3 regions of the Kribbella sp. NPDC048837 genome follow, and region 2 is predicted to be linked to each of the others. Evidence: predicted binding sites of a transcription regulator. Region 2 holds the regulator's gene; each other region holds the start of a gene.

Region 1 (3,271 bases), on a different contig from region 2:
ACAAGGACACCGTTCTCATCGACGTCGGTGCGGTAACGCTGTGCGGCATGCCTCGCCCCGCCGGGGTCGAGAGCCTGGAACTGGGCCGCGGTGTACCGCGGATCTTCGACTTCCACGCCGACGAGACCCTCGAGATCGACGGCGTGCGGGCCGAGCGTCAGCGGACGACGTGCCCGGACGAGGGCAACCTCGGCCAGGTCGAGGGCATCCTCGGCCAGGTGACGATTTGCTCCGGCGCCGTGTTCATCCCGTCGCTGGACGTGTGGTTCTGGGCTCAGTCGTCGACGAACGCCGGGGAAGTCGATCGCATGCTCGACCGCATCGTGGTCGTGCCGGACCTGGTCGGCGTACCGGGGTACCGCGCGATCGACCTTGACGGGCGGCAACCCACCGCGGCGGACTACGCCCCCCTGCTCAAGCAGGCCGGGTTGAAGCCGGTGATCCGGACCAGGAAGTCGCCCGGCGACCCGACTGGAACGATCCTCACGGCCACACCGCCTCCCGGCACGATGCTGGCCCCCGGGGCGACCGTGACCGTCACCGTCGCCGGGCCCTGAACTGTCGGTGCGGCCGCATACCGTCGGGGGATGGACGTCGACGTGCTGCAGAAGGTCGTGTTGGGGCTGCCGGGCGTGGAGGAGCATGAGGGCTGGGCGGGGCAGCCGGTCTTCAAGGTGAAGAACAAGAGCTTCGCCTATATGTCGGAGGACGAGACCAGGCTGCAGCTGAAGGCGCTGCGCGAGGAGCAGGAGGCCCTGGTCGCCGAGGACCCGGAGGTGTACTCGCCGTCCTGGGCGGGCGGCCGGTTCGCCTGGGTCGCCGTGGACATCGTCGCGGCCGACGACCAGGAGCTCCGCGAGCTGGTCACCGAAGCGTGGCGCCTGACCGCCCCGAAGTACCTGATAGCCCAGCTCTAGTCATCGCCCAGCTCTAGTCGAGGACGAGCCGCACCAGGACCCACTGAGGGCTGGTGCGGCTGACCTCCTTGAACCCGGCGTCCAGAAACACGGACAGCGGACCGCGGTAGAGGTCGGCTGACGGAGTGCGTCCGGCGAGCGCCGTGTCGACAGCACACCCCTCAACGGCCGGAGCGCCGTACGTGCGCGCCAGGTCGATGGCTCCCGCGGCCAGCTCACCCGCAACCCCCTTGCGCCGCCGGCCGACCGGTACGACGAAGCACGTGATCACCCACGAGTCCGGGTGGTCGGTACGCCAGTTCGGCGACGCGACCACCCGTGGGTACGACGTACGCGGCCCTATCGCGCACCAGCCGACCGGCGTGGTCCCGTCGTACGCCAGAACACCGGGCGGACGCTTGCTCTCGCACACCTGGGCGCGCAGCGCGTCCCGGTTGCTCGCGGGGGTAGCGTCGGACCAGGCGCGGCCCCGGAGGCGGAAGTACTGGCACAGGCAGCGGGCCGGATCACCGCGTTCGCCCATGACCGCGGCCACGTCCGCCCAGGTGTCCGGGCCGGCCTCGCGCAGCGTCACCATGGGTTCACCGTAGCGGGGAGCTGGCTTGCACTCGCTTGGGGCGAGTGCTAATACTTGGTTAGCACTCCAAGGGTGAGAGTGATAAGACTCCCTGCCCGCGGGTGTGACAGAAGACGGCCTCGATGAGGTGCCGGAGACGTGGCGGGACGTGACCGTCGCGGCGCCGGCGCCGTCCGTCGCGGGCATCCCGGCCGGCTGAACCACAAAGACTCGACGCGGGAGGACTCGCGGAGAATGCCCAAGCTGATTTCTTTCAACGAAGAGGCGCGCCGTGGCCTCGAGCGGGGGATGAACACCCTCGCCGATGCCGTCAAGGTGACGCTTGGCCCGAAGGGCCGCAACGTCGTCCTGGAGAAGAAGTGGGGCGCCCCCACGATCACCAACGACGGTGTCTCCATCGCCAAGGAGATCGAGCTCGAGGACCCGTACGAGAAGATCGGGGCCGAGCTCGTCAAGGAAGTTGCCAAGAAGACCGACGACGTCGCGGGTGACGGCACCACCACCGCCACCGTGCTGGCCCAGGCTCTCGTCCGCGAGGGTCTGCGCAACGTCGCGGCCGGCGCCAACCCGATGAGCCTGAAGAAGGGCATCGAGAAGGCGACCGAGGCGGTCAGCGAGCAGCTGCTGGCGCTGGCCAAGCCGGTCGAGACCCGGGAGCAGATCGCTGCGACCGCCTCGATCTCGGCCGCCGACAACCAGGTCGGCCAGATCATCGCCGAGGCGATGGACAAGGTCGGCAAGGAAGGCGTCATCACCGTCGAGGAGAGCAACACCTTCGGCCTCGAGCTCGAGCTCACCGAGGGTATGCGCTTCGACAAGGGCTACATCTCGCCGTACTTCGTGACCGACACCGAGCGGATGGAAGCGGTCCTCGACGACCCGTACATCCTGATCGTCAACAGCAAGATCTCGAGCATCAAGGACCTGGTCCCGGTGCTGGAGAAGGTCATGCAGACCGGCAAGCCGCTGGCCATCATCGCCGAGGACATCGAGGGCGAGGCGCTGGCGACCCTGGTCGTCAACAAGATCAAGGGCACCTTCAAGGCCGTCGCCGTCAAGGCGCCGGGCTTCGGTGACCGCCGCAAGGCCATGCTGGTCGACATCGCCGTCCTCACCGGCGGCGAGGTGATCTCCGAGGAGGTCGGCCTCAAGCTCGACACCGTCGACCTGGAGCTGCTCGGCCAGGCCCGCAAGATCGTCGTCACCAAGGACGAGACGACCATCGTCGAGGGCGAGGGCGACGCGGACCAGATCTCCGGCCGGGTGAACCAGATCCGCGCCGAGATCGAGAAGTCGGACTCCGACTACGACCGCGAGAAGCTGCAGGAGCGGCTGGCCAAGCTGGCCGGTGGCGTTGCGGTGATCAAGGTCGGCGCGGCCACCGAGGTCGAGCTGAAGGAGCGCAAGCACCGCATCGAGGACGCCGTTCGCAACGCGAAGGCGGCCGTCGAGGAGGGCATCGTCGCCGGTGGTGGCGTGGCTCTGCTGCAGGCGAGCGTGCTGGCGTTCGAGAAGCTGGACCTCGAGGGTGACGAGGCCACGGGTGCCGCGATCGTGCGGTCCGCGGTCGAGGCGCCGTTGAAGCAGATCGCCGTGAACGCCGGCCTCGAGGGTGGCGTCGTGGTGGAGAAGGTTCGCAACCTCGAGCCGGGTCACGGTCTGAACGCCGCGACCGGTGAGTACGTCGACCTGATCGCCACCGGCATCATCGACCCGGCCAAGGTGACCCGCTCGGCGCTGCAGAACGCGGCGTCCATCGCGGCGCTGTTCCTCACCA
Region 2 (3,271 bases):
TTCCGGAACAGCGTGGACTACAACTTCATCGTCGGCGGGCAGTTCATCTCGCACCCGCACGGCTTCACCGACTACCGCGTCGAGGTGGTCGCCGAGCACCCGATCGTCGAGGGCATCTCGCACTTCGACGTCCACACCGAGCAGTACTACATCCACTACGACCCGACGAACACCGTGCTCGCGACGACGACCTTCCAGTCGCACCCGGACTACCCGTGGATCGAGGGCGCCGTGATGCCGGCCATCTGGACCCGGACCTGGGGCGAGGGCAGGGTCTTCGTCTGCACCGTCGGCCACAAACTGGACGACCTCGAGAACGCCGACGTACGCACGATCATCGAGCGGGGGCTGCTGTGGGCGAGCAAGTGACCGGTATCGGCATCGTCGGCACCGGAGTCATCTCCGGCACGTACCTCGACCACCTGGCGAAGCTCCCCGGCGTCGACGTGGTCGCGGTCGCTGACCTCGACGTCAGCCGCGCCCAGGCGATCGCCGAGAAGAACCCGGGCATCCGTGCACTCTCCCCGGACGAGCTGTACGCCGCGGATGACGTGGACATCGTGCTCAACCTGACCATCCCCGCCGCGCACGCGCCGGTGCACCAGGCCGCGATGGCAGCCGGCAAGCACGTGTACGGCGAGAAGCCGCTGGCCGTCGACCGCGCCGAGGCGGAGCCGCTGCTCAAGTACGCCGCCGCCAACAACCTCCGGGTCGGATGTGCTCCGGACACTGTGCTCGGCACGGGCACCCAGACCGCTCGGGCGGTGATCGACCGCGGCGACATCGGCGTACCGCATGCTGCGACGGCGTCCTTCTTCACGCCAGGGCACGAGCTGTGGCACCCGGCTCCGGAGTTCTACTACCAGCCCGGTGGCGGTCCGGTCCTCGACATGGGTCCGTACTACGTCACCAGCCTGGTGACCCTGCTGGGTCCGGTGCGACGAGTCACTGCGCGTGCTGGGCAGTCCAAGCAGGAGCGCAAGATCCACACCGGTCCGCGGGCGGGTACGACGTTCCCGGTGCAGGTGCCGACGCACGTGACCGGCGTACTCGAGCACGAGTCGGGTGCGTTGACCACTGTGTTCATGTCCTTCGACACCTGGGCCGCACGGCTGCCGAGGATCGAGGTGCACGGGACCGAGGGCAGTGTGTCGGTTCCGGACCCGAACGGGTTCGACGGCACGGTCGAGATCGCCACGGCTACGAACCGTGACTGGACCGAGGTTCCGGTCGCCGGTGGGTACGCCGGAGCCGGCCGGGGTGTCGGGGTCGCGGACATGGCTCGGGCACTGCGCAACGGCGAGCCGCACCGGGCCGACGGCGCACTCGCCTACCACGTGCTCGACGTCCTCGAGTCGCTGCTGGAAGCGGCCGCTCAGGACCAGCCTGTGGACGTGGCGAGCACGGTCGAGCGCCCGTCCGCCGTACCGTTGGGGGCGTCGCCCGAATCAGCCTGAGACCCGCCCCACGCCGTCACGCGTCGGTGCGAGCTACTACGGCTCGGTAGACTGGCACTCTGAACGCCGGAGTGCCAAGGGTCGACGCTGAGAGAGGGTGGTGCGCGTGCTGGACGAACGCAAGCTGGATGTTCTCCGCGCCATCGTCGAGGACTACGTGGCGACCCACGAGCCGGTCGGCTCCAAGACACTCGTGGATCGCCACAACCTCGGGGTGTCGCCGGCGACCGTGCGCAACGACATGGCCGCGCTGGAGGAGGAGGGGTACATCACCCAGCCGCACACCAGCGCCGGCCGGATCCCGACCGACGCCGGCTACCGGCTGTTCGTGGACAAGCTGAGCACGGTCAAGACGCTGTCCCCGGCGGAGAAGAAGGCGATCACGTCCTTCCTGGCCGGCGCGGTCGATCTGGACGACGTCGTCCGCCGTACCGTCCGGCTGCTCGCGCAGATCACCCGTCAGGTCGCGATCGTGCAGTATCCGTCGCTCAACCGGTCCAGCGTCCGGCACATCGAGGTCGTCACGATGACCCCGCGCCGGCTGCTGCTGGTGCTGATCACCAGCACCGGCCGGGTCGAGCAGCGGATCGTCGAGCCGCCGCACGACGTCGACGAGCAGCTGATCGCCGACCTGCGGTCCCGGCTGAACACGGTGCTCGCCGGTCAGCGGCTGACCGACGCGACCACGTCGCTCGCCCAGGTCACCGAGACGTTCGCCCCGAGCGACCGCAACCTGGTGGCGGCGATCGTGACGACGCTGCTGGAGGCGTTCACCGACGAGGTCGGCGAGCAGCGGATCGCGGTCGGCGGCGCGGCCAACCTGACCCGGTACGGCGACGACTTCGAGCGCAACGTGAAGCCGGTGCTGGAGGCGCTCGAGGAGCACGTCATCCTGCTCAAGCTGCTCGGCGAGGCGACCAACCCACAGACTCTGACCGTCCGCATCGGCCACGAGAACCCGTTCGAGGAGCTGGCCACCACGTCGGTGGTCGCGACCGGCTACGGGTCCAAGTCGGAGGCGCTGGCCACGCTCGGCATCGTCGGCCCGACCCACATGGACTACCCCAGCACGATGGGCGCGGTCCGCGCCGTCGCGCGCTACGTCAGCCAGATCCTGGCAGACACCTAATGAGGGCGTGTCTGATGGTCCCCCGCCTACTGCGCGGCACGCCCACTTCCCCCAACCCCTGGTCTGGAGTATGAGCACCGATTACTACGCCGTCCTGGGCGTCAGCCGTGACGCGACACCGGACGAGATCAAGAAGGCGTACCGCAAGCTGGCGCGCCAGTACCACCCGGACGTGAACGACTCCGAGGACGCGCACCACAAGTTCCAGGAGATCGGGCGCGCCTTCCAGGTACTGAGCGACCCGCAGAAGCGGCAGATGCACGATCTCGGCGGCGACCCGTTCGCGACCGGTGCCGGAGCGGGCGCCGGCGGTGCCGGCTTCGGCCAGGCCTTCACGTTCACCGACATCATGGACGCCTTCTTCGGCCAGACCGGCGGGGCCACCCGCGGGCCGCGGCCGCGGACCCGGCGTGGCCAGGACGCGCTGATCCCGCTGCGGATCGACCTGGCCGAGGCCGCCTTCGGGACGACCCGGGAGCTCAAGGTCGACACCGCCGTACTGTGCCCGACCTGTTCCGGTTCCGGCGCTGCGGCCGGGTCCGAGCCGGTCACCTGCGAGATCTGTCACGGGCGGGGCGAGGTCACCCACACGCAGCGGTCGTTCCTCGGTGAGGTCCGGACCATGCGCCCGTGTCCGAACTGCCGCGGCTACGGCACCACCATCCCGAACCCGTGCGTCGAGTGC
Region 3 (3,271 bases), on a different contig from region 2:
GCGACGATGCCCTCCTCGATCGCGGCCCGGGTCGCGGACACCGCGTCCTCGATCCGGTGCTTCTTCTCCTTCAGCTCGACCTCGGTGGCCGCGCCGACCTTGATGACGCAGACGCCGCCGGCCAGCTTGGCCAGCCGCTCCTGCAGCTTCTCGCGGTCCCAGTCGGAGTCGGTGCGCTCGATCTCGGCCTTGATCTGGTTCACCCGGCCGTCGATGTCGTCGGACTTGCCGGCGCCCTCGACCACGGTGGTGTTGTCCTTGGAGACCACGATCCGGCGGGCCGAACCGAGCACCTCGAGCCCGACCTGGTCCAGCTTGAGGCCGACCTCGGGGGCGACGACCTGCGCGCCGGTCAGCACGGCCAGGTCCTCCAGCATCGCCTTGCGGCGGTCACCGAAGCCCGGCGCCTTGACGGCCACGGAGGTGAAGTTGCCGCGGATCTTGTTCACCACGAGGGTGGACAGGGCCTCGGCCTCGACGTCCTCGGCGATGATCAGCAGCGCCTTGCCGGACTGCACGACCTTCTCCAGCAGCGGCAGCAGGTCCGCGATCGCGGAGATCTTGCCCTGGTGGATCAGGATGTACGGGTCCTCCAGCACCGCTTCGCCGGCCTCGGCGTCGGTGATGAAGTACGGCGAGATGTAGCCCTTGTCGAACTGCATACCCTCGGTGAACTCGAGCTCGGTCCCGAAGGTGTTCGACTCCTCGACGGTGATCACACCGTCCTTGCCGACCTTGTCGAACGCGTCCGCGATCAGGGTGCCGATCTCGGCGTCCCGGGCGGAGATGGTGGCGACGTGGGCCATGTCGCCCTTGTCGTCCACCGGCCGCGCGGTCTCGACCAGCCGCGCCGACACGGCCTCGACGGCCGCCTCGATACCGCGCTTCAGGCCCATCGGGTTGACCCCGGCCGCGACGGCCCGCAGGCCCTCGTGCACCAGCGCCTGCGCCAGCACCGTCGCGGTGGTGGTGCCGTCACCGGCGATGTCGTTGGTCTTGGTGGCGACCTCCTTGGCGAGCTGCGCACCAAGGTTCTCGAACGGGTCGTCCAGCTCGACCTCACGGGCGACGGTGACACCGTCGTTGGTGATGGTCGGGGCGCCCCACTTCTTGTCCAGGACGACGTAACGGCCCTTCGGCCCCAGCGTCACCTTCACCGTGTTCGCGAGCTTGTCGACGCCGCGCTCCAGCGCGCGCCGAGCGTTCTCGTCGAACTCGAGGATCTTCGGCATGAAAAATCCAGTCCCTCTCTGATTTCGCTCTTTCGTAACAGCAGGTACCGAGCGCTGTGTCCAACTCCCCCGCCCCACCACCCCGGTCGGGCGCCAGACCGACTCCGCCCCGGCGCCGGGAGGCACCAGGGCGGTGTCGGTCAGGAACAGCGAGCGGTCGTCACTTGCTGACGACTGCGAGGATGTCGCGGGCGCCCAGGATCAGGTAGTCCTGGCCGTCGTACTTGACCTCGGTGCCGCCGTACTTGGAGTAGATGACCTTGTCACCGACGGCGACGTCCAGCGGGACGCGGTTGCCGTTGTCGTCGATCCGGCCCGGGCCGACGGCGAGGATCTCGCCCTCCTGGGGCTTCTCCTTGGCGGTGTCCGGGATCACCAGGCCGGACTTCGTGGTCTGCTCGGCTTCGAGCGGCGCGACGAGGACGCGGTCCTCGAGCGGCTTGATCGTGACCGACACTTGCTGACCTCCACGGTCGATTTGCTTGTCTGCAGTTCAGGGTGGTCGCGCTCCCCTGCCGTCGCGGGGGTCAGAGGCCGGACCGCTGGCACCCTCGGGTGGAGAGTGCCAACACCGAATCTAGGCCGCGATTAGCACTCGGTCAACTCGAGTGCCAGGCCCTTCTCAGCGTGAGACATCAAGTCGCCGGCTGAGCTGTGATCGACCGGGCACGGAAAGTGCCTGAAACGCTGGGCCGAACAGGGGTCGGCGTGCGACCGTACTTCTCAGAACGGTGCGCCGCCCCCGAGGAGAGGCCATGGCCATCAGCTTCCCGTCGCTGCCCAAGCTGTCCGGGCGCACCGTCGCGGTTCTGGCCGCGGTCGGCGCCCTCGCCGTCGGCGTCGTCGCGGCCGGCGCTTCGAAGGACCAGCCCACGAGTGCCCAAGCTCCCGCGGCAGGACCGGCGCCACAGGCCGGCACGGACCAGGGCGGGGATGCCGCCCGCACCTCCGCGGACGCCGAGACCAAGGCGGCGGCCGCCCTCCCGCAGTGCCGTTCGGCCCGGCTCGTACCGGTGAACCGCAGCTGGGGCATCCCGATGCCCTCGATCTACGGCAGCACCAGCACGACCTGCAACCTCATGTACGGCGACGACCCGCACCGCGGCTCCACCCGGTACGGCGACCCCGACACCGCCATCCGGGTCCTCCAGCGCAACCTCAACTTCTGCTACGGGTCCAAGCTCGCCGTCGACGGCATCTACGGCAGCAACACGCGTGCGGTGGTCAAGGCGGTCCAGCGCAAGCACAAGCTCGTGGCCGACGGCATCTACGGCCCGCAGACCCGCTCCGCCATGAACTGGCGCCTCTACTCCTCCGCCACCAACAGCTGGAGCAAGGGCTGCTCGAGCCCCCTCTAGAGTTGCCGGGTGACAGTCACGGCTTTGCTGGACGGCCCCGGGGCTGAGGTACTGGCCGCCGCCTGCGCGGACTACCACCCCGGCGGCGAGCTGCAGCTCGTGGAGAAGCTCCGGCGACAGCACGACGCAACCCTCGTGACTGCCGCTGTCACTCAAGCCTCACTGCGCCATCGAGCCGTCGCCAAGTTCGGTGCGGACGCTCCGCGGATGTACTTCACCCCGGACGGCCTCGAGCAGGCCACCCGGACCACAGTCGGCTCACACCGAGCCGCACGCATCGCATCCGCCGTTCCGAGGGCCAGTGTGGTCGACCTGGGCTGTGGCATCGGAGGTGACCTGATCAGCGCGGCCCGGGCCGGACTCCGAGTCACTGGCGTCGAACGTGATCCGGAGACGGCGGCCACGGCCCGCGCCAACCTGGCCGCGCTCGAGCTGCCCGGTGAGGTCTTGGTGGGCGACGCCGAGTCCACCGACCTCACGCCGTACGACGTGGTGTTCGCCGACCCGGCGCGGCGGGCCGATGGGCGGCGAGTGTTCGACCACAACGCCTATTCGCCGCCGTGGTCCTTTGTCACGGAGCTGCTGCGGCGGACTGCGTGCGTGAAGGTCGCACCGGGGATCCCGCACGACGCCGTACCCGAGGGGGTCGAGGCGGAGTGGATCAGCGACGCCGGTGAGGTG

Evidence for each region. The regulator HrcA, encoded in region 2, represses chaperone genes, less so after heat shock. The targets are predictions, from matches to a motif close to TTGGCACTCGNNNNNNNCGAGTGCCAA.
Region 1: groL (chaperonin GroEL) is a predicted target of HrcA. The motif match lies at 1,519-1,545, and genes of this name have one in related genera.
Region 3: groES (co-chaperone GroES) is a predicted target of HrcA. The motif match lies at 1,821-1,847, and genes of this name have one in related genera.

What each region holds. Positions count from the first base shown of each region.
Region 1 covers NZ_JBVJHF010000004.1:381,249-384,519, reverse strand. Annotated here, with positions in the region: gene ACZ6O0_RS21930 (PASTA domain-containing protein) at 1-557, shown strand, start outside; gene ACZ6O0_RS21925 (MmcQ/YjbR family DNA-binding protein) at 588-917, shown strand; gene ACZ6O0_RS21920 (GNAT family N-acetyltransferase) at 931-1,494, opposite strand; gene groL (chaperonin GroEL) at 1,729-3,271, shown strand, end outside.
Region 2 covers NZ_JBVJHF010000016.1:70,176-73,446, forward strand. Annotated here, with positions in the region: gene ACZ6O0_RS42690 (ThuA domain-containing protein) at 1-369, shown strand, start outside; gene ACZ6O0_RS42695 (Gfo/Idh/MocA family protein) at 354-1,457, shown strand; gene hrcA (heat-inducible transcriptional repressor HrcA) at 1,564-2,586, shown strand; gene dnaJ (molecular chaperone DnaJ) at 2,657-3,271, shown strand, end outside.
Region 3 covers NZ_JBVJHF010000004.1:427,952-431,222, forward strand. Annotated here, with positions in the region: gene groL (chaperonin GroEL) at 1-1,232, opposite strand, end outside; gene groES (co-chaperone GroES) at 1,393-1,689, opposite strand; gene ACZ6O0_RS22160 (peptidoglycan-binding domain-containing protein) at 1,988-2,590, shown strand; gene ACZ6O0_RS22165 (class I SAM-dependent methyltransferase) at 2,600-3,271, shown strand, end outside.